3 regions of the Actinoplanes sp. CA-142083 genome follow, and region 1 is predicted to be linked to each of the others. Evidence: riboswitches for the same ligand, from Rfam matches in the RefSeq annotation. Region 1 holds a riboswitch; each other region holds the start of a gene.
What was found. A riboswitch is a leader RNA that binds a small molecule or an ion and turns the genes downstream of it on or off. The one in region 1 is predicted to bind cyclic di-AMP.

Region 1 (9,522 bases):
CTGCTGGGGCTGTTCGTGATCGGCACCGTGGCCTCCGCGCTCGCGCCCACGTTCGGCCTGGTGCTCGCCGGCCGGTTCCTGGCGGCCCTGGCCCACGGCGCGTACTTCGGCGCGGCCGGCCTGCTCGCCGCGGCCATGCTCGGTCCCGGCAGCCAGGGCCGCGGCTTCGCGATCGTGCTGGGCGGCCTCACCGCCGCGAACGTCTTCGGCGTACCCCTGATCACGAGCCTCGGACAGGCCGCCGGATGGCGGATCGCTTACCTGGCCGTGGCCGGCGTCTTCGCGCTGACCCTGGTGGCCGTGCTCCTGGTCGTACCCGAGGTCGCGGCGCACCCCGACGGCTCACCGCGAGATGAGCTCGCGGCCTTCCGCCTCCCCCAGGTCTGGCTCGCGGCGCTCGTCGCCGCGGTCGGTTTCGGCGGCTTCTTCGCGGTGAACAGCTACATCGCGCCCGTCACCACCCACGTCACCGGTTTGAGCGAATCTGCCGTCCCATGGGTGCTGGCGTTGATGGGCCTCGGCATGACCATCGGCAACGCGGTCGGCGGCGTCGCCGCGGACCGCAATCTCAAGCGCAGCGTCTTGCTGGGCTTCGGCGGGATGATCGCCGCGGTCGCCCTGTTCGGCCTGATCGCGCGCTTCCCCGTCGGCCTGTTCGCGGGCGCGTTCCTGATCGGCGCCGCCAGCCTCTTCGTCGGTCCCGCCCTGCAGGCCCGGCTGATCGCCGTCGCGCCCGGCGCCCAGCTGATGGGCGCCGCCGTCAACCAGTCCGCCAGCAACGTGGCCAACAGCGCCGGCGCGGCCCTGGGCGGCGCGGTCATCGCGGCCGGCTGGGGCTACCTCTCCGCCGCCTGGATCGGCGTCGCGCTGGCCGTGAGCGGCCTGCTCCTCGCCGTCGTCAGCTTCCGCGGGGACGCCCGCCCGACCGAACAGGCCCCCGAGCGGGAACCTGCACTCGTCTGAAAAACGCGCATCCTGAGCGGCCCACGTGCTGTTGTTGACAGCAAAGGCGCTGGATACGGGGGCACATCATGCGCAAGAGCATCAGGAGTCTGTTCACGGTCTGCGCCGTCGCGGCGGCGCTCGCGCCGGCCGTTCCGGCCGCGGCCGCGCCGGCGCAGGCAAGCCGGATCGAGGTCGAGCGCGCGGGTGGTTTCGCCGGGCGCCATGACACGTACGTCGTAGACCGCTGGACTGACGGCGGCCGGCGCCCGCTGCGGACGGCGAGCAGCGGCGCGTTCCTCCGGCTGCGCGGCTCCTACGGCCAGCTGAACGCGTGCTGCGACCTCTTCTCGTACCGGGTCACCGTCACCTACCGCGGCGGCCGGCAGAAGGAGATCTCGACGATCCAGGGCGCCCCGGCGCCGCGCATCCTCTGGGACGTCATCGCCGACGTCCAGCGAGTCGGTCAGCAGCCCGCCGGGCTCAGGTGATAGCCGGCCATCTCGAGCCCGCCCTCGCCGAGCGCCACCGGCGTGTAGAGGCCCGAGTCGTCGCTCAGGGTCATCGTCGCGCCGTCGATGTAGTAGGTGCCGTGTGCGTGGCGTTTGCGGCCGGCGACCTGCCCGTCGTACGTGCCGTCGTCGAAGATGTCGAGACGGACCGTGCCGTCCTCGCTCAGCCAGACCCCCACCGGCGCCGTGGTTTTGACCTTGGCCGGCTTGCCGGTGGGGCCCATGGCCCGCTTGAGCAGGGCGGTGGCGTCCAGGGCGTGGGGGTCGACGGCGCGCTTGAGCATGGCGGCTCCTGGCTGAAGGGCTCGGCGAAGGGGGAGGGAACGGCCTCTAACTTCGGCCTCGCGGGCCGATCTCGGAGTGCAGGCGGGTTGCAGTTCAGTTGGACGCGCGCAGAGCGGCGGTCACCGCCGTGATCATCTTGTCGAGGTAGTCGTCGCTCAGCGGGGTGCGCGCCACGGCGAGCCGCCAGTAGAGCGGGCCCAGGATCAGGTCGACGGCCACCTCGGGGTCGGTGCCCTGGGGCAGCTCGCCCCGCGCCATCGCCTGACCGATGAGCTTGTCGCCGACCGCCTGCTGGTGGGTGCGCAGCGCCTTCTGGAGGGTCTCGGCGATCTGCGGGTTGCGGGACGCCTCGGCCATCAGGTCGGGGATGATCTGTGAGGCGATCCGATGCTGGAGCGCCCGGCTTACGATCATCATGAGCAGCTGGAGGTCACCGGCGAAGCTGCCGGTGTCGGGCAGCGGGACGCTGCGGCCCGCCACGTCGGAGACAATCTCGAGTACCATTTCGAGCTTGTTGCTCCAACGCCGGTAGATCGCGGTCTTGCCGACCCCGGCTCGGCGGGCCACCGCCTCGATCGAGAGCCGGCCATAACCCACCTCGGCCAGCTCCTGCATGACCGCGTTGCGGATCGCCACGGTGATGTCGCCTCGGAGCACTGCCGCTCCGGCTGGTGCACGCTTCGCTGTCGCCACGCGGTCACTATACGCCAGGACGTAACGGTTGCGTTCCGCCGTTTGGTCGGATAGCCTTCCGTCACGTCGATACGAACCCGTTCCATCGACAGCGGCTTGACATGCTGAAGTTGTGTTCTCGCGGAAAGCAGCGCGTAAAGCAGCAGGTCCCGATGACCCCCTCGGGCCGACGAGATCGGAGCACCACCCCATGGCTCAGACGACCGTCGTCGAGTCCTACTCCGGGCCCACTCCCAAGGAGCTGGCCCGGAAGCACGGACTAGGCGCCGCCGGGCGACTGCCCAGCCTGCCGGAGTACACCAGGCTGATCTGGTCGTACCGGCACTTCATCTGGGAGTTCGCGAGCGCCAAGGTCTCGGCCGCCCTGGGCAACACCCGCCTGGGCATGATCTGGCAGGTCCTGACCCCGCTGTTCAACGCGGGCGTCTACTACGTGATCTTCGGCGTGCTGCTGAACACCAAGCGCGACGTCGACAACTTCATCGCGTACCTGTGCGCCGGTGTCTTCATCTTCGGCTACACCCAGTCCGTGGTGCAGGCCGGCGTCCAGGCGATCAGCGGCAACCTCGGGCTGATCAGGGCACTGCACTTCCCGCGGGCCAGCTTGCCGATCTCGATCGTCCTGGTCGAGGCACGCAACATGATCGCCTCGATGGCCGTGCTCATCGCGATCGTGCTGTTCACCGGCGAGCCGCTCACGTGGGAGTGGCTGCTGGCGATACCGGCGCTGCTGCTGCAGACGTTCTTCAACGCCGGCTTCACGATGCTGGTGGCCCGGCTCGGCTCCAAGCTGCACGACCTGCGCCAGCTGATCCCGTTCATCATGCGCGTCTGGATGTACGGCTCGGCCGTGCTCTACCCGGTCACCCAGTTCACCCAGCACCTGCACGGGTGGAAGCTCGCCGTGGTCCAGGCCAACCCGCTGCTGGTCTACATCGAGTTGATCCGGCACGCGCTGATGGAGGACGTGCCGCTGGCCGGCACGCCGACCCGGCTGTGGATCCAGGCGATCATCTGGGCGCTGGTGGTCGGCATCGGCGGGTACGCGTACTTCTGGCGTGGAGAGAAGGGTTATGGCCGTGGCTGACGACGAGCGGGTCCCCACGATCATCGCGGAGAACGCGCACATCATCTACCGCATCCACGGTTCGGTGTCGGCCGCGCAGAACTCGCCGCTGAGCAGCTTCAAGCGGCTGGTCACCCGCACCAAGAGCGCCGCCGTGCGCGAGGTGCACGCGGTCAAGGGCGTCAGCTTCGTGGCCTACAAGGGCGAGGCCATCGGCCTGATCGGCACCAACGGCTCGGGCAAGTCGACGCTGTTGCGGGCGATCGCCGGGCTGTTGCCGGTCGAGCCGGGCGGCGCGATCTACGCGGCCGGCCAGCCCTCGCTGCTGGGCGTGAACGCGGCGCTGATGAACGACCTGTCCGGCGAGCGCAACGTGATGCTCGGCTGCCTGGCCATGGGCATGAGCCCGGCCGAGGTCAAGGGCCAGGTGCAGGACATCATCGAGTTCTCCGGCATCAACGAGCGGGGCGACTTCAGCTCGCTGCCGATGCGGACCTACTCGTCCGGCATGGGAGCCCGGCTGCGCTTCGCGATCGCCGCGGCCAAGAAGCACGACGTGCTGCTCATCGACGAGGCCCTCGCCACCGGCGACGCGAAGTTCCGCAAGCGCAGCGAGCAGCGGGTGCGCGACCTGCGCGCCGAGGCCGGCACTGTCTTCCTGGTCAGCCACAGCGAGCAGTCGATCCGGGACACCTGCGAGCGCAGCATCTGGCTCGAAGGCGGCGTGATCAAGGCCGACGGCCCGACCGAGGACGTGATGAAGGAGTACGAGACCTTCGTCAAGAAGTGAAGGTCCCGTACTCCCCTCGAGCTACGGGCGCACTGACAGGTGCACGTGGTTGGTGTGGTCGCTCGACGGGTCGCCGTTGCCACCCGAGTACGACTTCCAGCCGCTCGACGGCAGCCAGATGCGTCGGAACCAGATGACGTAGAGCACGCCGAGCTTGCTCGAGTTGTTGATGAAATAGTTCGCCAGGTTGGTCCCGTACGTCTTGCTGCTGCCGGTCGCCACCCCGCCGAACCCGTCCTTGTCGGCGGCGAAGTCGCAGGCTCTCCCCTTCGGATGCTCGCCGCTGTTCTGTTCGCGGAAGCAGTGCACGTAGTGGTTGAAGCCGGCCGACTGGGCCTGCCGCATGGCGAACAGCATGCGCTGGGTGATGCGGCCGCCGCTGGTCGGGTCGTCCACCATGCCGCTGCCGCCCTGGAACGAGCCCGAGCTCGCGCTGCTGCCGCCGTCGCTCGGCTGCGGGTCGTCCTGCCCGGCGTTGGCCGCCTTCAGCGCGCTCTCGGCCTGGACCTTGCGCTTGGCCATCACGTTGACCTGCTTCTGCTGGTCGCGGATGGTTGCGTCGATCGCGAGCTTCGCCTTGGCCTGACCGTCGCGGGTGGCCTCCAGGTCGGCCATCACGGCCTTCTGCTTCGCCGCGACCGTCTGGAGCGTCTCCGCACGGTCCAGGAAACCGCCGGACGAGTCCGCCGTGAGCAGCGCGCTCATCGGGCCGAGCCGGCCGCTCATGTAGGACTGCTGGACGATCTGGTCGAACGCCGCCTGCCGGGGTGCGAGCTCGGTGTCCAGCTCCTTGAGCCGGGCGGTCAGCTCGACCTGCCGTTTCTTGCTCGCGGCCAGCGCGTCCTTGGCTTCGAGGTAGCCCTTGGAGGCCGCCTCGAGCTGCTGGATCAGGGTCTTGGAGCCGCCCTCGCCGTCGTCGCCGGTGTCGCCGGGGGCCGCGCCGGCCGGCGACGCGACCGCGAAGGCCAGGCCGCAGGCGGCCACCACCATGGCGAGCGACGCCGCTAATCGCCGGCGGACAGTAATGTGCCGCACAACCATTCCTTCCGTCGGCCGCCGACCGGGTTAGCTGACGGGTTCGGGACGGAAGTTCCCTACCGCTGAGAGCGGATTCACCCCAACAAAAACCTGGGTCCCCGACTCGCCAAAGGCGATTAGGCGGCGATCCCCGGGCGGGGATCGCGACCGACGATACCCATGACATCGATTGATCGACAGATCTCGCACTCCACGCGATCACCGGATGACCGTGCGTCGACTTATCACGGAAAGTGCTCGAAGGATTACCGCATTCGCATTTTCCGGAGACTGAAGTGTCGCGCGACCTCGGGTAAACTCACCCGCGGCTCTGCCACCGAGGCGCCGCCCCCGAGGTGCCGGCAGGCCGCCGCCCAATCGCCGCAAGGCGAGCCGGGGACCCAATGTCCCACTGGGGTGAATCCGCGAGAGCGGTAGGGATCGCTTCCGTCCCGAACCCGTCAGCTAACCCGGTCGGCGGTAACCCGGAAGGAACGTGGATGACCGTACGCCCCCGCCGGTGGCTGACCCTCGCCCTGGCGCCGCTCGTGGCTGCCTCGATCTTCGCGGCGCCCGCCGCGCCCGCGAGCGCCGATCCCGACGACTCGTCGTCCTCGTCGGCCCAGCCCGACGAGAAGGGTGACGAGATCGAGTCGAACTCCACCCTCAACGAAGTGCTCGAGTCGTCGAACCGCAAGTTCGTGCAGGCCAAGGCCGCCGTGGCGAAGTCGACCACGACGCAGAAGAAGCTGGCCATCCAGATCAACCTGGCCGAGGCGAAACGCGACTCGCTGGTTCCCGAGGTCAACGCGATCGCCGCGCAGCAGTACCGCACCGGTCACCTCGGCGCCGCGAGCTTCCTGCTCGGCAGCCAGGGGTCGGACGACTTCCTGGCCAAGGCGGTCTCGCTCGAGGAGATCAACACCCTGCACGACCGGAAGCTGCGCGAGCTGAACGCGGCCATCGACGACGTGACCGCCAAGAAGGCCGCGCTCGACGCCGAGGTGAAGCAGCAGCAGACCAACCTGGTCGCGATGAAGAAGCAGAAGGACGCGGCCGACAAGGCGCTGTCGCTGGTCGGTGGCGAGAGTCTCACCGGCGGCTTCGTGGACGCGGTGTCCAAGCAGGCGGCGCCGGCCCCGCGCAACTCCGAAGGCGGATTCTCGGCGGAGAAATGCACGGTGAAGGATCCGACCACAAGCGGTTGCATCACCGCCCGTACATTGCACATGTACCAAGAGGTGAAGAAGGCGGGCTTCAATCGCTTCGTCGGTTGTCACCGCAACGGCGGTCCGTTCGAGCACCCGAAGGGCCGGGCCTGCGACTGGTCGTTGCAGAAGAGCGGATTCTCGGTCGCGCACAACGCCGACATGAAGAACTACGGCAACGACCTCATGGCGTTCCTGGTGCGCAACGCCGACCGGTTGGGCATCTACTACGTCATCTGGTACGCGCAGATCTGGTTCCCGGCCACCGGCTGGCACGCCTATCACGGCGCGAGCAACCACAAGGACCACGTACACGTATCAATGCTTTAAGAAGTCGTTTCAAGAAAAGGGCCCCCAAGGGGGCCCTTTTCAGTCAGTGCGTCAGTCCTGCGGCGCCCGGCGCACCGGGGAGCGACCGGCCGGCTGGGTCGGCGGCGGCCCGACCGGACCCTGCGGCGGGATCGGCACGGTCACCGGCTTCACCTGGGTCACCTCGATCTCCTTGCCGTGGTGGCTGAACACCAGGCGGGCCGAGCCGCCACCGTTGCGCAGCGAGTAGGTGGCCTCGTCGGCGGTCACGTTCACCCGCACCCGCAGGCCCCGCCACAGCAGCGAGAACTCCAGGTTGCTGATCCGGCTGGGCAGGCGCGGCGCGAACGACAGCTGGCCGTTGAAGTCCCGCATGCCGCCGAGGCCGGCGATCAACGAGATCCACGTTCCGGCCAGCGACGCCACGTGCACGCCGTCCCGCGAGTTCTGGTGCAGGTCGTGCAGGTCCATCAGGGCGGCCTCGCCCAGGTAGTCGTGGGCCAGCTCGAGATGGCCCACCTCGGCCGCCATGACGGCCTGGATGCACGCCGACAGCGACGAGTCCCGGACGGTCCGCGCGTCGTAGTAGGCGAAGTTGCGCTGCTTCTCCTCTGGCGTGAACGCGTCGCCGCGGATGTACATCGCCATGACCAGGTCGGCCTGCTTGACCACCTGCTTGCGGTACAGGTCGAAGTACGGGTAGTTCAGCAGCAGCGGGTACGCCTCCGGGGGCGTGTTCTCGAAGTCCCACTCCTGCAGCCGGGTGAAGCCCTCCGACTGCTGGTGCACGTGGAGCTCCCGGTCGTACGGGATGTGCACGGCCGCCGCCGCGTCCCGCCAGGAGGCCATCTCCTCGTCGTCCACGCCGAGCTGACGGGCCAGGTCGGGGTGGCGCTTGGCCGCCTCGACCGCGCTGAACATGTTCTGCTGGGCCATCAGGTTGGTGTAGATGTTGTCGTCGACCACGGCCGTGTATTCGTCGGGGCCGGTGACGCCGTCGATGTGGAAGCGGCCGTGCCGGTCGTGGTGGCCCAGCGACCGCCACAGCCGGGCGGTCTCGATCAGCAGCTCGAGGCCCACCTCGCGCTCGAAGTCGTAGTCGCCGGTGGCCTGCACGTAACGGCGGACCGCGTCGGCGATGTCGGCGCCGATGTGGAAGCCCGCGGTGCCGGCCGGCCAGTACGCGGAGCACTCCTGGCCGCGGATCGTGCGCCACGGGAAGGCCGCGCCCTGCAGGCCGAGCGTCTGCGCGCGCTCCCGGGCCAGGTCGAGCGTCGAGTGCCGCCAGCGCAGCACGTCGGCCGCCGCCGAGGGCTGGGTGTAGGTCAGCGCGGGCAGCACGAAGGTCTCGGCGTCCCAGAACGTGTGGCCGTCGTAGCCGGGGCCGGACAGTCCCTTGGAGCCGATCGGGCGCTGCTCGGCCCGGGCGCCCGCCTGCAGCGTGTGGAACAGCCCGAAGCGGACCGCCTGCTGCACCTCAGGGTCGCCCTCGACCTTGACGTCGGAGTGGTCCCAGAAGGCGTCCAGGTACTCCCGCTGGGCGTCCACGAGGCCTTCCCAGCCGTCCAGCCGGGCGCTGGCGAGCGCGGCGCCCACCTGGTCGCGGATGGCGGGCAGCGAGCGGCTTCCGGACCACCCGTACGCGGCGAGCTTGACCACCCGCAGCTTCTGGCCCGGCTCGAGCTTGGTGGCGACCGTCGTGCGCAGCCAGTCGGGGTGGCCCTCGGTGGTGATCGCGTGCTTGCCGGGCGCCTCGACCAGGTGTTCCATGGCCGCGGCCATCCGCAGGTCGCTGGCCTTGGTGCGGTGCACGAGCAGGCCGCCGGTGCGCTGCTCGAGCATCTCCTCGGCCTGCAGCGGGTGGTCCAGCACCGCCGCCACGCGCGGGTCCTTGCTCATCGGCGGCAGCTGCTCGTTGGCGACCAGCTCGGACTGCAGGATCAGCCGGCAGGACGCGTCCAGCGGCTCGACCTCGTACATGTAGGCGACCACGGCGCGCTGGGTGAACGAGACCAGCCGTACGGTGCGCACGCGGATCGCCTGGCCGGACGGCGAGACCCACTCGACGTTGCGCTCGAGCGTGCCGGCCCGCAGGTCGAGCACCCGCTCGTGGGAGCGGAGCTCGCCGTACCGCACGTCGAACGGCTCGTCGTCGACCAGCAGCCGCATGAGCTTGCTGTTGGTCACGTTGATCATCGTCTGGCCGGACTCGGGGAATCCGTAGCCGGCCTCGGCGTACGGCAGCGGGCGCAGCTCGTAGAACGAGTTCAGGTACGTACCCGGCAGGCCGTGGGGCTCGCCCTCGTCCAGGTTTCCGCGTATCCCGATGTGCCCGTTGGCCAACGCGAACACCGACTCGGACTGGGCCAGCAGGTCCAGGTCCAGCCGGGTCTCCCGGATGTGCCAGGGGTCCACGGGATATGCCCGTTCACGGATCACGGTGGTGCCTCTCGCGAATGAGAAAGAGAAAGACGTCGAAGATATAAGCGCTGATGCGTGCTCAGCGCTTCAGCAGTTCGGACAGGTCCGTGACAACGATGTCGGCCCCGTGCTCCACCAAAGCGGCACGTTGCCCGACTCGGTCCACGCCGACCACGATCCCGAAATGACCGGCCCGACCTGCGGCAACGCCCGCTTGGGCGTCCTCGAAGACGGCACACGCCTCGGGCGGAAGACCCAGGAGTTTCGCCCCGTACAGGA
Region 2 (9,522 bases), 4.8 Mb from region 1:
GCGCGCGGCGGCCAGCATGTCGTGCTGGGAGATCATGCGGATCTCGCCGGTGGCGATCGAGTCGCGCATCGCGAACTCGGCGGCGGTCTCGCAGACGTGCGCCAGGTCGGCGCCCGAGTAGTTCTCGGTCGCATCCGCGACCTTGCCGAGGTCGATGCCCGCGACCGGGCGGTCGCGCAGGTGATACTCCAGGATCGCGGCGCGTGCGGCCTTGTCGGGAGGCAACACCAATAGCGTACGGTCGAGCCGGCCGGGCCGCCGCAGCGCGGAGTCGATGTCCCACGGGGCGTTCGTCGCCGCCAGCACGAAGACGCCGTCGTTGTTGCCGTCGACCCCGTCGAGCTCGGTCAGCAGCTGGTTGACGACGGTGCGCATGGACGACGAGTTGAGCTGGCTGCGCTTGTGGCCGAGCGCGTCGATCTCGTCGAGGAACAGCACGCAGGGCGCGTGGCCGCGGGCCGATTGGAACAGGTCGTGCAGGTTGCGCTCGGAGCTGCCGACCCACATGTTCAACACGTCGGTGATGGACAGCGAGATGAACGCGGCGCCCATCTCGCCGGCGACGGCCCGGGCCAGGAACGTCTTGCCGCAGCCGGGCGGGCCGTAGAGCAGCAGGCCGCCGCGCAGGCTCTTGCCGAACAGGCTGCGCAGCTTGGGGTTGCGCAGCGGGCCGAGGAAGGAGACCTCGAGGCGCTTCTTGACCTCCTGCATGCCGCCGACGTCGGCGAGGGTGATGGTGGACCGCTCGACGTCGAAGGTGCGGTCGGCGTGGCCCCGCACGGGGTCGGGCTCGTCGTCGGCCTTGGCGAACCTCGGCGGCACGATGTCGCCGAGATCCTGCTCCATGGCCGCCCAGTCGACGGTGTCGTCGCCTTTGGGCTTTTCAGCGGCCGGCTTTTCCCGCGCCGGCGACTCGGCCGGCGCCGGGCCGCCCAGCGCCGAGGTCATCAGGCGCTGGGCGGTCTCGTTGCCCGGCTCGCGGGCGAGGACCTGGGCCGCGTGGCCGATCGCCTCGGCGCCGCGGCCCGCCCCCACCAGCAGCTCGGCCAGGTGGAGCCGGAGCGTCAGGTCGTCGGGCCGGGCCTCGACGGCGGCGCTCAGGCTGTCGATGAGGGGCGAGTCGCTCATGACAGCAAATTATGCCCGCGCCCCCTGACAAGATCGCGGCGCGGTCACAGGGCCTCGTGGAAGAACGACGTGATGTCCGCCGCCAGCAGCTCGGGCACCTCCAGCGCCGCGAAGTGCCCGCCGGACGGGAACTCGGTCCACTGCCGGACGTCGTGACGCAGGTCCACCAGGGGACGGACCGGCTGGACGATGTCCTTGGGGAGGACCGCGATGCCGATCGGGACCGGGCACGGCACCGGACCGCTGCCGAGGCCGCTCTCCTTGACCAGGCGCGACGACGACCCGGCCGTGCCGGTGATCCAGTAGTGCATGACGTCGGTCAGGATCACCTCGTCCGGGATCGGATGGGCCGGGTCGGCCCACTGCGAGAATTTCTCCGCGAGGAAGGCGAGCTGGCCTACCGGGGAGTCGTTCAACGCGTACGCGATGGTCTGTGGCGCCGCCGCGAACAGCACCTGATGCGGGTGGCGATTGGCGGCCAGTTTCAGGGTCTTCTCGAGCCGTTCGGCGTCGAGCGGCGAAAGTTTCCCGTCGTAGGCGCCCCCGGTCGGCATGAAGTTGATGTGCACGCCGATCACATGAGCCGGGTCGGCGGCGGACACGAGGCGCGAGATGCCAGAGCCCCAGTCCCCGCCCTGGGTGCCGTAACGCTCGTACCCGAGATCGGCCATGAGTCTCACCCAGGCCTGCGCCACCCGTTGCTGGCCCCAGCCGCGGGAGCGGGTGGGCCCGGAGAATCCGAAGCCCGGAATCGCCGGGATCACCAGGTGGAAACGCGGCGTGAGCAGCGGGATCAGGTCGAGGAACTCGACCACCGAGCCGGGCCAGCCGTGAGTGAGGATCAGCGGGATCGCGTCCGGCGACGCCGAGCGGATATGCAAGAACCAGATGTTCTCGCCGTCGATTGTGGTCGTGAACTGCGGGTACGCGTTGAGCCGCGCCTCGTGGGCGCGCCAGTCGAGCTTCTGCCAGGCGTCGGCGAGCTGCCGCACCCGGTCGAGCGGGATGCCGTAGTCCCAGCCGGCGCCGGACAGCTCGTCGGGCCAGCGGGTGCGGGCCAGCCGCTCGTTCAGGTCGTCGAGCTCTGCTTGCGGAACGTGCACGCTGAATTCGTTCATGCTCCTAACGTTAGGTCCACTAACGTTAGGAGCGCAAATGTTATGCTGCTCACGTGGAGAGCGTGGAGCACCTGCCCAGCTGGCTGCTGACCCAGACCGCCGGGTTTGCGGGGCGCATGGTCAGCGCCCGGTTCGCGGATGTCGGCGCCCGCGGGTACCACTACCGCGTGCTCTCCTCGCTGGCCACCGAGGGCCCGGCCAGCCAGGCCGACCTCGGGCGGCGCGTGGGCATCCACCTCAGTGACATGGTCAAGGCCCTCAACGAGTTGGAGGCCGATGGTTTCGTCCAGCGTGTGCCCAGCCCCGACGACCGCCGCCGCAACATCATCACGATCACCGACGGCGGGCGGGCGCGCGCGGAGCAGCTGGCCCGGCAGGTCGGCTCCATCCAGGAGGAGCTGCTCGAGCCCCTCGACCGGGTGGAGCGCGAGCAGTTGACCACGCTGCTGGCGAAGCTCTACCGGCACCACCGTGTGCGGGAGGCCGCCCCGCCGCCCATGGACTGACGGCAGGTTTCCCGGTTGCCCGCGACACGGCGAGCCGCTAGATACGCGGAAGGGCCGCCTTCCGGCGGCCCTTCTTCGTGTTCCGGATCTCAGCCCGGTCGCCGGTAGCCGGCGATCGGTCCCCGTTCGATCGTCGCCATCCGTACATGGTCACCCGTGTGCGGGGCGTGCACCACCATGCCGCCGCCGATGTAGATGGCGACGTGATGGAGGCTTCCGGGGTAGTAGAAGACCAGGTCACCCGGTTGCAGCTCGTTCCGGGACACGGCCTTGCCCTCGTTCCACTGGTCCTTCGTGTAGTGCTCGAGATGCACCCCCACGCTGGCCCACGCCTCCTTCGTCAGGCCCGAGCAGTCGTAACTGTTCGGTCCGTCGGAACCGAAGACATAGGGCTTGCCGATGAGGTCGCATGCCTTCTGCGCCGCTCGGCCGCCCTTGTCGTTGGTGTAGGTGACGGGGCACGGTCCGGTCTTGTACGGGCCGTCGGCCTCGCCCGCCGAGCCGTACGCCTGGATCCGCAGCTTCTGCAGGCTGTCGATCTTCTTCTGGATCGCGGCCTTCTGCTTGGCCAGGTCGGCATCGCGGGCCGCGATGGACTTGGTCAGCACGTCCAGGTCGGACTTCATGCCGGCGTACTTGTCGCGAAGTTTCGCGACCCCGGCGATCTGGTCCTGCTGGTGCCGAGCGAGCTGATCGAGATAGGTCAGCTTGTCGGTCAGCCCGGTGGGCGACCCGCTCACGATCATGGCGTTGAAAGCGTTCGGCGCGCCCTGCTTGTACGCGTCGACCGCCATGCCGCGAACCTGAGAAAGGGCGACGTCCACCTGCACCTGGAGCGGGGTGAGCTGCTTGGTGAGGTTCTTCAGCTGAGCCTGGTTCTTGAGCAGTTTGCCGTGCACGTCGTTGTACTGCTCGATGACCGGCTCGAGTTGGTTCCACTGCTTGTCGATCTCGGCCTCGACGGTGGCCGGGTCGGGTGCTGCGTGCGCTACGGACGGGCCGGTGAGAACGATCCCGACCGCGGCGACGGCGCAGACGATGCTGCGCAGAACTGCGGCGCGGCGCGCCCCAATCCGTTTCACGTAGGTGCGTTATCCCTTCTTCCCTCGCGCCGCCGACCGGGTTAGCTGACGGGTTCGGGCGGGAAGCGCGCCCGGCCGCAGGGGGACTGCGGCTTCACCCCGACTACTCGGGTCCCCGGTTCGCCGCATGCGGCGATTAGGCGGTGATCCGTCAGATCGGCCGGATGGACGATGGGGGGCTGCCGGACCGCCGACCACCGTACCCTCGATCATGCGGGTAACTGAAGTTGCCACGACGGGGAAACTTCCTGCACGGCTTTCGCTACCCAGCGTGGTCAGAGAGGCCAGGCATCCAGCGCGCGGTCGAGCCACGGGACGACCAGGATCACGGTGGGTAGTACCAGCAGGGCAAGCGCGACGACCGCGACGACCGTGTTGAGGGCCGCCGAGGGGCGTTGCGGAGCCGCCAGGCGGTCCAGCCGGCGTCGTTGCGAGTTTCGTTCGGGCACGACTTCCTCCGCCAGGGGGACAGCGTCGGTCAGGCGTTCGAGCGCGCCGCGCAGGGGCGCGGCGCCGGCGCGTTTCCGGGCGGCGTCGTCGGCCACCATCTCCAGCAGCACGTGTACGGCGTCCAGCGGCGCCCGGCTGCGCAGGGGACGCGGCACGGCGCGATAGAAGGCCGTGAACGACTCCATGACCACCTCGTGCCGGTGGCGCAGGTGGGTCTGCTCGTGGGCGAGGACGGCGTCGACCTGGTCGCGGTCGAGCAGGCGAAGCGCGCCGTCGCTGAGCACCACCCGCGCCTCCCGGCCGGGCACGCAATACGCGAGCGGCAAGTTTCCGGCGAGGACGCGAACGTTTCCGGCGTCCAATTCCTCGCGGTGCTCGGCCTTGTCGAGCAGGTCGACGAGCAGGCGGTGTTTCGCGCGGCGGGCCCGCGAGCGCCGCGAAACTCCCCACAGCGAGACGAGCAGCCGCAGCACGATGATCGCGGCCACCGCCAGGGCGCCGATCAGCGCGGCGGCGGTGACCGGCTTTCCGGAGCCGGCGGCGCGGGTCAGCTCCTCGGGCGCGGCGAGCACGACGCCGAGGGCCGAGAGCACGGCGGCCAGGGTGACGGCCTGCCACAGCAGCACGGCGGCGGCGGGCGCCCGGTCGGGCCAGCGGGCCCGCGCCAGCAGGCCGGGCACGATCAGCGACAGGGTGAGCCCGAGCGCGCCGAGCAGCAGCGCGGTCATCCGGCGATCCCGTGGCTCTCCATCACTTCTTGGTGGCGGCTTCGATGGCGGCCTGCAGCGCCGCCGGCGAAAGTTGCCCGACGAAATACGCCAGCGCGGCGTCCTGATCGGGCGAGGCGCTGAGCGCGTCGAGCATGACCGACGCCGTCATCTCCTCGCGGGACTGCGCCGGGGCGTACCGGTAGGCGCGGTCCGCTCTCTGCTGCACCACGACTGCCTTTCTGGCCAGGCGGTCGAGCACGGTCATCACGGTCGTGTAGGCGAGGTCGCGGTCGCGGCTGAGCGACTCGTGCACCTGCCGCACCGTGAGCGGTTCCGCGGCGTCCCACAGAACCGTCATGACCTCGCGTTCCAGGTCTCCCAGCGCCATGTGTCCCAGTCTACTGCACAGCGTCGTACTACACGTCGTAGTATCTACTACGAGCCGTCGTAGAGGGGGACCATCCGATGGACGTGCTGGACCTGACGCGCCTGCAGTTCGCGGTCGTGACGATCTACCACTACTTCTTCGTGCCCATGTCGATCAGCCTGGCGGCGATCGCGGCCGGCCTGGAGATCACCTGGCTGCGCACGAAGAACGACAAGTTCCGCGATCTCACGAAATTCGTCGGGAAACTTCTCATCGTCACGTTCGCGGTCGGCGTCGTGACCGGCCTCGTGCAGGAGTTCCAGTTCGGCATGGGCTGGAGCGCGTTCGCCAAGTTCTACGGCGACGTCTTCGGGCCCACGCTCGCCATCGAGGGGATGCTCGCGTTCTTTCTCGAGGCGACTTTCCTGGCGCTCTGGTATTTCGGCTGGGACCGGCTGCCCCGCGTCGCGCACGCGGCCACGATCGTGATCGTCTCGCTGGGCACGATCCTGTCCGCGTTCATCATCCTTGCCGCCAACAGCTTCATGCAGAACCCGATCGCGTACGAGATGGATCCGGTCACCGGGCGAGCGCGCCTTACGTCGTTCGCCGAGCTGCTGACGAACAAGGTGAACCTGGCGGCCTTCCCGCACACCCTGGCCGGGGCGGCGATGATCGGGGGCGCGCTGCTGCTCGCGATCGCGGTGTGGCGGATGGCGGCCGAGCCGGCCCACCGGACGCTCGCCCGGCTGGGCGCCTGGGTGATGCTGGCCGGCGGGGCGGCGACCGCGCTGACCGGCGACCACCTGGGCAAGGTGATCACCGAGGTCCAGCCGATGAAAATGGCCGCGGCCGAGGCGCTCTACGAGACCACCAAGGGCGCGCCGTTCTCGATCATCACCACCGGCAAGCCGCTGCCCTCGTTCACCCTCGACATCCCGTGGCTGCTGTCGATCCTCGCCAAGGGCTCGCCGGGTGCGACCGTCCAGGGCATCGACGACCTGCAGGCGCAGTATGTCGCGCAGTACGGGCCGGGCAGCTACGTGCCGATGATCCCGGTGGCCTTCTGGACGTTCCGCCTGATGATCGGCGCCGGCATGCTGGCCGCTGCCGTCGCCGCGTTCTACCTGTGGCGTACGCGAAAGAACCGCGACGCGCCCCGCTGGCTGACCCGATGGCTGCCGTTGATCCCGCTGCTGCCGGCGGCGGCGAACACGCTCGGCTGGATCTTCACCGAGACCGCCCGGCAGCCGTGGATCGCGTTCGGCCTCACGAAAGTTTCCGACGGCATCTCCCCCGGCCTGACCAGCGCCGAGGTCCTCGCCTCGCTGATCGGTTTCGCCGTGATCTACGGGGTGGTCGCCGTCGTCTGGTTCCGCCTGATCCGTCATCTGGCGCGGCAGCCGCTCCACGTTTCTGAACCGTCCGGAAAGTCGCCTGAGCTCGCTCCCGTCTACTGAGGGGTTGTTGATCGTGATCACCTTCTGGTTCTCGATCGTGGTGCTCGCCTGGGTCCTGTTCTTCGTCCTCGAGGGCTTCGACTTCGGCGTCGGTGTCCTCGGCCCGCTGCTCGGCCGCGACGACCACGAGCGCGGCGCGATCGTGCGCACGATCGGCCCGTTCTGGGACGGCAACGAGGTGTGGCTGGTCGCCGCGATCGGCGTCACGTTCGCCGCCTTTCCGGCCTGGTATGCCGCGCTCCTTTCCGGTCTCTACCTGCCGGTCGCGGCATTGCTGCTGCTCCTGGCCGTGCGCGGAGTAGCGCTCGAGTTTCGCGGAAAGGGCGACGGCGAACGCTGGCGCCGCCGCTGCGACATTTTCCTGACCGCGAGCTCCGCCGCGATCGTCCTGCTGTGGGGCGCGCTGCTTGCCGTCTTCGTCCGCGGCCTCGCCCTCGGCCCCGACGGCTCGGTGACCGGCTCCGGCCTGAGCCGCAGCCTCGACCCCATCCTGACCTGGCAATCCCTCCTGGGCGCCGGCGCCGCCCTGTTCGCCGCGCTGCTGTTGGGCGCAACTTTCCTGGCCCTGCGCACCAGCGGTCCCGTCCGCCGCCGGGCACGCGACCTGGCCCGGTGGCTGGGCACCGGCGGCGCCGTCGCGTTTGTGCTCATAGGTTTCGGTACGGCGTCGCGCACCGTCCTCGCCGCCGCGGTTCTTTCGCTGGCCGCCGGCCTGCTGGCACGGCACGGCCGCGAGGCCCTGGCCTTCGCCGCCACCGCGGCGGGCGTGGCCGGCGCCGTAGTGGCCGTCATGACCGCGAACGGCCACGTCGTCCTGCCGAGCACCCTCGACGGTTCCTGGTCCCTGACCATGTCCGCGGCCGCCGCCACCCCATCGGCGTTGAGCCTGCTCACGGTGTTCGGCGTCATCATCCTGCCCGGCGTGCTGGCCTACCAGGCGTACTCGTACTTCGTCTTCCGCCGCCGCGTAGCCAGCGAAAGGGTCCCGTCATGACCCCCGCCGGCGCCACCCCACCCGCCGCCCACAGCAACGTCTACGACGGCCCGGCCACCGCCCGCCGCCGCGCTCTTCGCGGCCCGGCCGCAGTCCGCCGCCGCGGCCCGGTCGACCCTCGGCTGCTGCGGCACGCCGGCGGCGGGGTCGTCGTTCTGGCCGTGCTCGGCGCCGCCCAGGCCCTGTCCACACTGGTCGTAGCGGTCGCCCTCACCCTGCTGGTCGCCTCTCCGCGCTGGTGGGCGCCCGCGCTGCTGGCCGCCGCCTACGTGGCGCGGGCCCTTGTCTCCTGGGCCGAGCAGGTCGTGGCCGTCCGCACCGCCGCCCGGGTCACCGACTCCCTGCGCCGCCGCCTGCTGCGCGCCCTCCCCCGCCGCGGCCCCGCCTGGGTGGCCGCTTTCGGCCGCGGCCGCCTCACCGCCGTCCTGACCACCGGCCTGGCGTCGCTGCGCCCGTGGTTCAGCGCGTACTTCCCGTCGGTCATCCTCGGCGTGACCCTCCCACCGCTGGTCATCCTCGTGATGGCCTGGGTAGACCTGCCTTCGGCGCTGATCGCCCTGGCCACCCTCCCGCTGATCCCCCTGCTGGGCGCCCTGATCGGCTGGGCCACCGCGGCCCGGGCCCGCGACCGCTGGCGGGCCGACGCCCGCCTGGCCGGCCACTTCCTCGACGTGGTCCAGGGCCTGCCCACCCTGCGAATCTTCGGCCGCGCCCACCGCCAGACCACCGCGATCGCCGACCTGACCGACAAGCACCGCTCCGCGACCCTGCGGGTCCTGCGCGTGGCCTTCCTGTCGTCCACCGCCCTGGACCTCGTCGGCACCCTGTCCGTAGGCCTGATCGCGGTGGAGGCCGGCCTCCGCGTGGCCGCCGGCGACGTCTCCCTGGCCCCGGCCCTGCTGGTGATCCTCCTGGCTCCCGAGGCCTACCGCCCCCTGCGCGAGATGGCCGCCCGCTATCACGCCGCTACGGACGCCACCGCCGTGATCTCCGACGTGGACGAGATCCTCAGCGCCCCCGCCTTCCCCGAGGCCCCCGGCTTCCATGCCGCTGTGGCCGGGCCTCCCTCCACCGGCGAGTCCGCTGGGGAGCGCCGAGTCGGCGTGACCGCCTCCGCGGTGCGAGCCCGCTATCTGGGCGCGACCGTCGAAGCTCTCTCCCTGCCCGCCTTGAGGGTCGCCCCCGGCGAGATCGTCGCCCTGCGCGGCCCGTCCGGCGCGGGCAAGACCACCGCCCTGCGCGTCCTGGCCGGCCTGCACCCCGCCACGGCGGGCGAGTTCACCGCGCCCGATCCCCTCTATCTGCCGCAGCGACCCGCCCTTCCGCACGCCCGCCTGGTCGCCGACCTGTTCCCCACCGGCTCCGCCGAGGCCGCCCTGGCGACGGTCGGCCTAGCCGGCGACGTGACTCCCGAAACTCCTCTGGGCGAGCACGGCACCGGCGTGTCCGCCGGCCAGCGACACCGCCTGGCCCTGGCCGCCGTGCTGGCGAAGGCGAGCGCCGCCCCCGCGACCCTCCTCCTCGACGAGCCCACCGCCCACCTGGACGCCGACACCGAGCGCTTGGTGATAGGCCGCCTCCGCGAGGCCGCCGAGGCCGGCTCCGCCATCCTGGTGGTGGCCCACCGCCCGGCACTCCTGGCCGCCGCCGACCGCGTCGTCGACCTCACCGCCCCGGCGATCACCCCCGCGCCCGGCCACACCGCCC
Region 3 (9,522 bases), 3.8 Mb from region 1:
CTCGCGGTGCCGGGTCAGCGCGCCGACGCGTACGTCATCGGTGTTGATCTTGATGTAGCCGAGCTCCTCGTGAAGAGGGTTGATGTCGATCAAGTATTCGAAGTTCGCCAGTCGAAGCTTCATCATCGGCAGCAGGCTGTGCCCGCCCGCGACGAGCCGCGCTGAGCTACCCAGACGTTCCAGCAGTCCGATGGCATGGTCCACAGTGGTGGCGCGTTCATACTCGAACGGGGCCGGCACCTGCACGCTGCACCTCCCAAACTGAATTTTCCTCGCGGGGGCGGGGCCTGGTGAACCTCTCGCGCGCGGTGATCAATGTCAACAGCGACCTAAGGGATCTCTTAACTAGCCGTTGACGATCAGCCGCTCGATCACGGAGGGTTTGGGCGTGCGGGACATCGTTGACGGGCTGGTGGCATGGCGCGCGGAGGGCCTGGCGTTCGCCGTGGCCACCGTCGTGCGCACCTGGAGCTCGGCCCCCAGGCAGCCCGGCTCGGCCATGGCGGTCAACGAGCGCGGCGAGGTTCTCGGCAGCGTTTCCGGCGGGTGCGTGGAGGGCGCGGTCTACGCCGCCGCCGAGGAGGTCATCGAGACCAAAAAGGCACAGCAGCACACGTACGGCGTGAGCGACGGCGACGCGTTCGAGGTGGGGCTGACGTGCGGCGGGACGATCGAGGTCCTGGTCCAGCCGTGGGTGGCCCTCGCCGACCTCGACAACGTGCTCGCCGCCCTCGTCTCGGGCCAGCCGGTCGCGACCGTCTCGGTGGGCAACAACCAGATCGCGGTCTGGCCCTCCCACGTCGTCGGCTCGCTGGGCGACGCCGGCCTGGACCGGGCGGCCGAGCAGCAGGCGGCCGGGATGCTGTCGGCCGGCACCACCGGCGTGATCCACCTCGGCGCCCACGGTGAGCAGCGCCTCGCCGCCGTCGAGATCTTCGTGCAGACCTATCTGCCGCCGCCCCGCATGATTGTCTTCGGCGCGATCGACTTCGCCGGCGCGGTGGCCCGGATAGGCGGCTTCCTCGGCTATCACGTGACCGTCTGCGACGCGCGTCCGGTCTTCGCCACCCACAAGCGTTTCCCGTCGGCCGACGAGTTGGTCGTGCAATGGCCGCATCTCTACCTGGAGTCCACGGCGGTCGACGAGCGCACCGTGCTCTGTGTCCTCACCCATGACCCCAAGTTCGACGTGCCGCTCCTCGAGGTCGCGTTGCGCACGCCCGCCCGCTACATCGGCGTGATGGGCAGCCGCCGCACCCATTCCGACCGGATGCGCCGCCTGCGCGAGGCCGGCGTCTCCGAGGCCGCCCTGGCCCGGTTGTCCGCTCCGATCGGCCTGGACCTGGGCGCCCGCACCCCCGAGGAGACGGCGGTCGCGATCGCCGCCGAGATCGTCGCGTCGGCGTGGGGCGGGTCCGGTCTGCCCCTCACCGGGCTGGACGCCCCGATTCACGGGTAGCCGTCGGGGTGCAACCCGGCCCTTTCCCGCGGTTCCGCCGCCGCCGGCCCGATCTCGTCCTGCGGCCGCGCTTGCACCACCGGCGGCCGCCACCGCGCGGGGACGCCGAGTCCCGCCCACCGCGCGCGGTCCATGTCTCCGATGCGGAAGCTTCAGTGGGCGGGAGCGGGGGACCCCTTTTCACGCCGGCTCGCCGGCTTGGGGTGAAGTCGCCTTGGACGCGACGGGCCGCCTTCAGGCCCAACCCGACAGCTAACCTCGCAGGCGGTTGAAGGACCAAGGATCGCTTTGTCTGCCCGTCTCCGCTCTGCCATGCCCAAGTTCGTCCTACTCGCGGCGTTTGCTGCCCTCCTGCCCCTTCTGTTCGCCCCGTCCGTGGCCCACGCGGCACCCACTTCCCACGCGGCTTCCGCCTCCCGCGCGGCTTCCCTCGCCCGCACGGCGTCTGTGTCCCACGCCGCGCCCCGCGCCCGCGCGGCGTCTCTCGCCCACGCCGCGCCTCACGCCCGCGTGGCGTCGCTCTCGCCGGCCCAGGCCGCGTTGCTGCGCGGCAAGCTCATCATCGCGGCGGCCAGCGCCCAGCGCGGCAAGCCCTATCGCCGAGGCGCCGCCGGCCCGACCGCGTTCGATTGTTCGGGCTTGTCCGGCTACGCCTACCGTGCCGCCCACATCAGCCTGCCCCGCACCGCGAACGCCCAGTACCGCGCCGCCCGCCCGGTCAGCCGCGCCGCCGCCCGCCCTGGCGACCTGGTCTTCTGGGTGCACGGCCACCACGCCTACCACGTGGCCGTCTACGCCGGCGCCGGCCGCGTCTGGCACGCCCCGAAGCCGGGCGACCGCGTCCGCCTGGCCAAGATCTGGAACCCCCGCGAGGTCCGCTACGGCCGCATCGGCGCCTGATCACCCCCGCGGCGGGGCGCCCACGGCGGCGCCCTTCCGCGGCCCGGCACCACCGCGGCAAGGCACCCATCCCAGCGGGACGCTCATCGGCGCGCGGCTCCCCTCCCATCCCAGCGCGGCGCCCATCCCAGCTGCGCCAATCCCAGCGCGGCGTGGCGCCCATCCCAGCGCGGCGTGGCGCCCATCCCAGCGCGGCGTGGCGCCCATCCCAGCGCGGCGGGGCGCCCATCTCAGCGCGACGCGCACCGCGGCGCGGCAGCCATCGCGGCGCCCGTCCGCCGAGAGGGCGCCGGCCGGTCAGGCGTCCGCCGCGACCGGGTCCTCGGCCGGCTGTCTGGCCCGGCCCACCGCCGCCGCCAGTCGGTCCAGGCCGACCACGACCGCCCCCAGCGCCCCGAAGATCAGGGCGAGTTGCACGAACTGCAAGCCCACCCAGTCGTACCCGTGCTCCCCGGGGTCGAGGAAGAAATACGGGTACCGCACCGGCGCCGCCGGCAGCAGGCCGCCCCGCAGCTCGATCATCACGCCGTAGCCGAGCGGGTAGGCAATCCACAGTGGAATGTCCCGCCAGCGGACGATCCGGTGCGGCCCGAACGCCACCCAGTCGACGAGCACGAGCACCGGCACCACGTAGTGCACCAGGAACAGCGACCGGTTGGTCAGCGCCACGCCCGGGTCGGCGGCGGCCAGGCCCGGCAACGGGTTCTCGCCGTGGTTGAGCATGAAGTGCGAGATCAGGCAGGTGATCAGGATCCACAGCGTGACCGCGCCGCGCCACCGGGGCGCGGGCGGCTCGACCGTGTCCCGCTTGATCATCCAGTACAGGGCGCCCACGAAGTACGCGAGCGTCAGCAGGTTGCTCTGCGCGGTGAAGTAGATGAGCCGCTGCTCCGCCATGAGCAGCCCCGACGCGCCGCACGCGACGATGGCCGCGCGCAGCCAGAACTGGGGCCTCTGCCAGACCATTGCTACCGCCCGGTCGATCCGTCGATGAGTTCCCGCAGGATATCGGCGTGCCCCGCGTGCCGGGCCGTCTCCTCCAGCATGTGCCCGATGACGAACCGCAGATTGCAGCGCGGCTGCCCGTCGTCGCGCGCGAGCATCGCCTCGAGGTCCCCGTCGGTGAGCACCGGCGCGACGCGTTGCCATGCGGCCTCGTACGCGTCAATGGCCTCGCGCAAGGTGTCGCCCTCCCGGACCTCTTCGTCCGGGAGCGTGACGTCCTCGCCCGCGAAGCGCACGAGAAACCACGACAGCTCGGCCCACGTCAGGTGTTTGACCAGCCAGAGCAGGCTGGTCCCGCTGCCGACCGGCGATCGGCGCGCGTCCTCGTCGCCGACCCCGATCACCTTGCGCACCAGCGATTCCCGCTGAAACTGCAGGAGCCCGACCAGCGTGGCGCGCTCCCCCGTCACCGTCCGCGGCGGTCGTCGATCAGGCACGGCGGGCCACCAATCCGTTGCAGGCCACGTCCTCGATCGCGGGACGCGGCTGGGGTTCGTCGCCGGCGTGCCAGTGGGCGACCGAGGCCAGCCCCGGCTCGACGAGCTCGTGGCCGGCGAAGAACGCCGCGAACTCGGCGCCGTCGCGCGGCACGAAGCGGCCGCCCGGGTTCTGCGCGGTCAGCTGGGCTACCGCCGCCGGCGACACGTACTCCCAGGTCGCGTGGCTGGCCGCCACGTAGCTGCCGGGCGCGAGCGCGCCGATCAGCGTGCGCACGATGCCCTGGGGGTCCTCGTCGTCGCGGATGAAATGCAGCACCGCCGCCAGCATCAGCCCAACTGGCTCGCCCAGATCGAGCGTCGCCTTGAGCGCGGGGTGGTCAAGGATCGCGGCCGGCGAGCGCAGATCGGCCTCGATGTAGGCCCGTCCCTCGCCGCGCAGCGCAGCCGAATGCTCCTGCACCAGCGGATCGTTGTCGACGAAGACGACGCGGGCCTCCGCCGGCACGTTGCCGGCCACCCCGCCCGGCGCCGGGATCCCGGTGCCGATGTCGAGGAACTGCCGCACCCCTTGCGCCGCGACATAACGCGCCGCCCGCCCGAGGAACCGCCTGTTCTCCACCGCCATGAGCCGGATCGTCGGCATGGCCGCCTCGATCGCGTCCCCCGACGCCCGGTCGGCCTCGAAATGATGCTCGCCGCCGAGCCAGTAGTTGTACCGCCGCGCCGGATGCGCCACCGTCGTATCGATCATTGTCGGCAGTCTAGGCGCGGTAACCATCGAACAGTGGCCCGCCGGCCCGCTCCAAGATCTCGATGGCGAAGGCGGCCGGATCGTCGCGGGCCGCCAGCCAGCGCTCGGCGAGTTCCGGGTCGAGCTCGCGCAGCTCCCGCAGCAGCCATTTCCCGCCGCTGATCCACCGCCCGGCGAACGCCGGCGCGGCCCGCCCCGCCTCCGTCCACAACGCCGCCGCGATCACCGCGCGCTCGCCCGCATCGCCGGCGTACCGATAGTCGTCGAGCAGGTCGGTGAGGCCGTACCGCAGCCGGTCGCTCTCGGCGGCCGGCAGCGGCCCCGGCCCGTCGGCGAGCACCCGCGCGCAGCGGGCCGGCAGGTCGCCCGGATCGCCGGTCAGCACCACGCCACCGGCGAGCATGCGGTGCGTGCTCGGCTTGCGTTTTGCCAGCTCGCCGGCGAGAAACCCGGCCAGACGCTCCGGCGTGTGCACGAACAGCTCCACCGGCCAGCCCTTGTAGCGCAGGCTTTCCCGATACCCCGGTTCGTCGTCGCGCATGACGACGATGTCCAGATCGGACCCGGCCGTCCGATGCGCGGTGACCACGCTGCCGGTGAGCATGGCCCACGAGGCGTCGGGAAACCGGTCGTGAACCAGCTCGCGTGCAACGGTCACGGGGTCCACTTGATGGCCTTGACGACGTAGTAGGCGGGCAGGGCGCTCAGCCCCGCATAGAGCTCCGCCGCCGGCTCCTCGAAGAACGCCTCCAGCCGAAGGCCGGCGTTGACGAACGCCATCACCACGTCGCTGACGGGCCACACGAACGCGGAGAACGGCGGCGGATCCGGCTCGCCGCGCGCGCCGATCGGGCGCTTGGCGTCGTCCTGGACGGCGTTCGGCCGCTCCCGTCCGAAGTAGTCGCCGGCCAGCGTGAGCCCACCCTCGTGGACGGCCAGCACCTCCCACACCGGGTGATGGTCGCAGAGCAGCACGGCGCCGCCGGGTCGCAGCCGCGCCGCGACCATGCCGGCGAACGCGGCGAGGTCGGGCACCCAGCAGATCGCGCCCCAACTGAGATAGACCAGGTCGAGTTCGACGAGGTCGCCGGGCGGGCTCATCATGTCGGCCCGGCGGAAGTCGGCGGCGACACCCGCCTCGGCCGCGCGGGCCCGGGCCATCTCGATGGCCACATCGGAGATGTCCACGCCCGTCGCGGTCGCCCCGAGGTTGGCCCAGGACAACACCTCGTCCCCGCACGAGCACGCGAGCTGCACCACCCGACGGCCCGCCACGTCACCGGCAAGCCGCACCTCGAACTCCTCGAGCACACCCTCGCCCCGCCGGAAGCGCTCGATGGGGACACCGGACCGCTTGGCGGCGATCAGGTTCCAGCTGGACCGGTTGGCCTCGGTGATCTCAGAGCTCGCCCTGATAGGCCAGCACCCCCCGGTTGACCGCCGCGATCGCCTTGCGGGCCGCGTCGCGCACGCCGGTCGAGGACGCCGGGGCCTCCTTGATCTGGCCGAGCAGGTCGAGCACCTGCCGCGCCCAGCGCACGAAGTCGCCCGCCGGCATGTCGGCGTCGTAGTTGTGGCCGCTCGCCAGCACCCGGGCCAGCGGCTCGCCGCGGGCCCACCGGAACATCGGCCACACGAAACCCGGGTCGGGCTCGCGGGTCAGGGCCAGGCCGTGGTCGGACTCGTCGGCGGCGATCTCGCCCCACAGCTTGGTGCAGGCATCCACGGCCGCGGTGATCGGGCCCTTCGGCACCGAGGCCCGGTCGTCGCCCTCGCGGCGCGACTCGTACAGCACCATCGAGACGGCCGCGGCCAGCTCGTCGGGCTCCAGACCGTCCCAGACGCCCTGCCGCAGGCACTCGGCGACCAGCAGGTCGGCCTCGGACCAGATGCGGCCGAGCATGCGGCCCGCCTCGGTCACCTCACCATCGGGCGACAGGTAACCCCGATCGCCCAGCACCGCGCACACCTGGTCGAACGTGCGCGCCAGCGAACCGGTGCGGCCCGCGACCTTGTCGCGCAGGGCCTCGGTGTCGCGCAGCAGCCGGTGCCGCCGCTCGGCCCAGCGGGCGTGCTCCTCGCGGTCGGGGCAGGCGTGGCAAGGGTGCTGCCGCAGCCGCACCTTGAGCAGCGCGATCTCGGCGTCCTCGCCGGTGTTGCCCCCGCCGCCGCGGCGACCGCGCCGGCCGCCGCCGTGCCGGTCGAGGCCGGTCGCGGAGATCTGGGCGGCGAGGTCGCGGCGGGCCGACGGGTTGCGGTGGTTGAAATGCTTGGGTACGCGCAGGCGCTCGAGCACCTCCACCTCGCCCGGGAAGTCGGCCGGACTGACCCGCCCGGCCCACCTGTCCTGGGTCAGCACTAGCGGCCGCGGCTCGCCGAAGCCCCCGGTCGGCGCCTCCAGCACGACCGCGAGCCCGGCCCGCCGCCCCTGCGGCACCCGGATGACGTCGCCGACCCGCAGCCGCTCCAGCGAGGACACCGCCGCGGCCCGCCGCTGGTTGGCGCCCTGCCGGGCGAGCGCGCGCTCCCGGTCGGCGATGGCGACCCGGATCCCGAAGTACTCGTCGAAGTCGCCGTGGTGGCAGGCGGCGTCGTTCCCGTACGCCTCCATGGTGTCGACGTTGCGCTGCACCTGCCGGGCCAGGCCCACCACCGAGCGGTCGGCCTGGAACTGGGCGAACGACGACTCGAGCAGGTCGCGGGCCTTGTCGGCGCCGACCGTGCCGACCAGGTTGACCGCCATGTTGTACGAAGGGCGGAACGAGGAGCGCAACGGATAAGTACGCGTGGAAGCGAGCCCGGCGACGTGGCGCGGGTCGACCTCGGGGCTCCACAGCACGACGGCGTGGCCCTCGACGTCGATGCCGCGGCGGCCGGCCCGGCCGGTGAGCTGGGTGTACTCCCCCGGGGTCAGGTCGGCGTGCGTCTCGCCGTTGAACTTGACCAGCCGCTCGAGCACCACGCAGCGGGCCGGCATGTTGATGCCCAGGGCCAGAGTCTCGGTCGCGAAGACCGCCTTGACCAGCCCCTGCACGAAGCACTCCTCGACCGCCTCCTTGAAGGCGGGCAGCATGCCGGCGTGGTGGGCCGCGATACCCCGCTCGAGGCCGTCGAGCCACTCCCAGTAGCCCAGGACCGACAGGTCCTCCCGCGGGATGCCGGCCACCTTGGCGTCGGCGATGCGGCGGATCTCGGCGCGCTCGTCGGAGTCGGTCAGGCGCAGCCCGGCCGAGAGGCACTGCTGGACGGCCGCGTCGCAGCCGGCCCGGCTGAAGATGAACAGGATCGCCGGGAGCAGGCCCGACCGCTCGAGCCGGTCGACCACCTCGGGGCGCGGCGGCGGCTGCCAGCGCCGGGAACGCCCGCGATAGCCCGGCCCGTGCGACCGGTCGGTGAGCTCGAGCCGGCGCTCCATCTCACGCGTGTAGCGCAGCAGCTCGGGGTGCACGTCGTGCTTGCGGGCCGCGTCGGCGTCGTGGAACAGGTCGAACATGCGGCGGCCGACCAGCATGTGCTGCCACAGCGGGACCGGCCGGTGCTCGCTGACCACCACCTCGGTCTCGCCGCGCACGGTGACCAGCCAGTCGGCGAACTCCTCGTAATTGCTGACCGTCGCGGACAGCGAGACCAGGGTCACCGACGCCGGGAGGTGGATGATCACCTCCTCCCAGACCGCGCCGCGGAACCGGTCGGCGAGGTAATGCACCTCGTCCATCACCACATAGGCCAAGCCCTTGAGAGCGGCCGAGCCCGAATAGAGCATGTTGCGCAGGACCTCGGTGGTCATCACCACCACCGGGGCGTCGCCGTTTATCGCGTTGTCGCCGGTCAGCAGGCCGACCTTGTCGGGGCCGTAGCGCTCGACGAGGTCGTGATACTTCTGGTTGGACAGCGCCTTGATCGGGGTGGTGTAGAAGCACTTGCGCTCGCCCGCCCGCAGCGCGAGGTGCACGGCGAACTCGCCCACCACCGTCTTGCCGGCACCGGTCGGCGCGCAGACCAGCACCCCGCTGCCACGCTCGAGCGACTCGCACGCCGAGCGCTGGAAGTCGTCGAGGTCGAAGCCGACGTCGACCATGAAATCCTCGAGCGCCGGGAACGCCGCCCGCCGTTTGGATTGGGCATAGCGTTCGGCGGGACTTGTCATGACCACAACGCTACTTGCTGGGTATGACAACTCGCAGCACCGGCGGTGGCGTCTCACGGCTCCGGACCGGGTAGGTATCGTGCATCCGTGCCGGAAGCCGTGGAATCGACCGATCATCCTCCCCATCGGCCGTCCCGCCAGGTCGAGGCCGTGCTGTTCGATTTCCACGGCACGCTGGCCCAGGTGGAGGATCCGATCCAGTGGGTTCAGGCGGCCGCGGTGGCCTGCGGCCACGAGCTGGATCGGGGCCGGGCGACGACGCTCGCCGACCGCTTGGTGATGGCCGGCCGAGCTGGGGGACCACTTCCGGCCCGGGTGCCGCCCCATCTGGCGGAGCATTGGTCAGATCGAGATCTGTACGCGCACAGCCACCGCGCCGCCTACACGGGCCTGGCCGCCACCGTGACCACGGAGGTCGAGGGCCTCGCGGACGCCCTGTACGAGCGGCTGCTGGGCCCAGAGGGCTGGCTGCCCTACGCCGACACCGAGCCGACCCTGCGCACCCTGCACGACGCCGGCATCAAGGTGGCGGTGGTCAGCAACGTCGGCTTCGACATCCGTCCCCACTTCGACGCGTGGGGCCTCAATTCCATGATCGACGCGTACGCCTTGAGCTACGAGCTCGGCCGCATGAAGCCCGACCCGGCCATCTTCCTGCGGGCCTGCGGCATGCTCGGCGCCGACCCCGAGCGCACGCTGATGGTCGGCGACTCCCCCGCCGACGCCGGCGCGGTGAAGGCGGGCTGCGCGGCCCTGGTCCTGCCGGCCTCCGAGCCCGGCCGCCCCAACGGCCTCACCGCCGCCCTGGCCCTGGCCGGCT

Region 2: linked by a shared signal. The riboswitch ahead of ACQPZX_RS29205 (NlpC/P60 family protein) and the one ahead of ACQPZX_RS02085 (coiled-coil domain-containing protein) in region 1 are both predicted to bind cyclic di-AMP.
Region 3: linked by a shared signal. The riboswitch ahead of ACQPZX_RS19285 (C40 family peptidase) and the one ahead of ACQPZX_RS02085 (coiled-coil domain-containing protein) in region 1 are both predicted to bind cyclic di-AMP.

What each region holds. Positions count from the first base shown of each region.
Region 1 covers NZ_CP192076.1:429,690-439,211, reverse strand. Annotated here, with positions in the region: gene ACQPZX_RS02120 (MFS transporter) at 1-963, shown strand, start outside; gene ACQPZX_RS02115 (hypothetical protein) at 1,032-1,433, shown strand; gene ACQPZX_RS02110 (Atu4866 domain-containing protein) at 1,409-1,738, opposite strand; gene ACQPZX_RS02105 (TetR/AcrR family transcriptional regulator) at 1,833-2,432, opposite strand; gene ACQPZX_RS02100 (ABC transporter permease) at 2,623-3,519, shown strand; gene ACQPZX_RS02095 (ABC transporter ATP-binding protein) at 3,506-4,288, shown strand; gene ACQPZX_RS02090 (coiled-coil domain-containing protein) at 4,310-5,278, opposite strand; cyclic di-AMP (ydaO/yuaA leader) riboswitch at 5,327-5,459, opposite strand; cyclic di-AMP (ydaO/yuaA leader) riboswitch at 5,667-5,800, shown strand; gene ACQPZX_RS02085 (coiled-coil domain-containing protein) at 5,806-6,843, shown strand; gene ACQPZX_RS02080 (glycoside hydrolase family 65 protein) at 6,895-9,261, opposite strand; gene ACQPZX_RS02075 (HAD family hydrolase) at 9,323-9,522, opposite strand, start outside.
Region 2 covers NZ_CP192076.1:6,363,442-6,372,963, forward strand. Annotated here, with positions in the region: gene ACQPZX_RS29190 (AAA family ATPase) at 1-1,128, opposite strand, end outside; gene ACQPZX_RS29195 (epoxide hydrolase family protein) at 1,173-2,246, opposite strand; gene ACQPZX_RS29200 (MarR family winged helix-turn-helix transcriptional regulator) at 2,300-2,752, shown strand; gene ACQPZX_RS29205 (NlpC/P60 family protein) at 2,842-3,834, opposite strand; cyclic di-AMP (ydaO/yuaA leader) riboswitch at 3,851-3,987, opposite strand; gene ACQPZX_RS29210 (M56 family metallopeptidase) at 4,110-5,012, opposite strand; gene ACQPZX_RS29215 (BlaI/MecI/CopY family transcriptional regulator) at 5,035-5,382, opposite strand; gene ACQPZX_RS29220 (cytochrome ubiquinol oxidase subunit I) at 5,460-6,821, shown strand; gene cydB (cytochrome d ubiquinol oxidase subunit II) at 6,835-7,815, shown strand; gene cydC (thiol reductant ABC exporter subunit CydC) at 7,812-9,522, shown strand, end outside.
Region 3 covers NZ_CP192076.1:4,206,305-4,215,826, reverse strand. Annotated here, with positions in the region: gene ACQPZX_RS19295 (FAD binding domain-containing protein) at 1-204, opposite strand, end outside; gene ACQPZX_RS19290 (XdhC family protein) at 389-1,459, shown strand; cyclic di-AMP (ydaO/yuaA leader) riboswitch at 1,592-1,741, shown strand; gene ACQPZX_RS19285 (C40 family peptidase) at 1,970-2,359, shown strand; gene ACQPZX_RS19280 (Pr6Pr family membrane protein) at 2,657-3,325, opposite strand; gene ACQPZX_RS19275 (DinB family protein) at 3,328-3,801, opposite strand; gene ACQPZX_RS19270 (SAM-dependent methyltransferase) at 3,794-4,555, opposite strand; gene ACQPZX_RS19265 (nucleotidyltransferase domain-containing protein) at 4,566-5,213, opposite strand; gene ACQPZX_RS19260 (class I SAM-dependent methyltransferase) at 5,210-5,866, opposite strand; gene ACQPZX_RS19255 (DEAD/DEAH box helicase) at 5,955-8,702, opposite strand; gene ACQPZX_RS19250 (HAD family hydrolase) at 8,790-9,522, shown strand, end outside.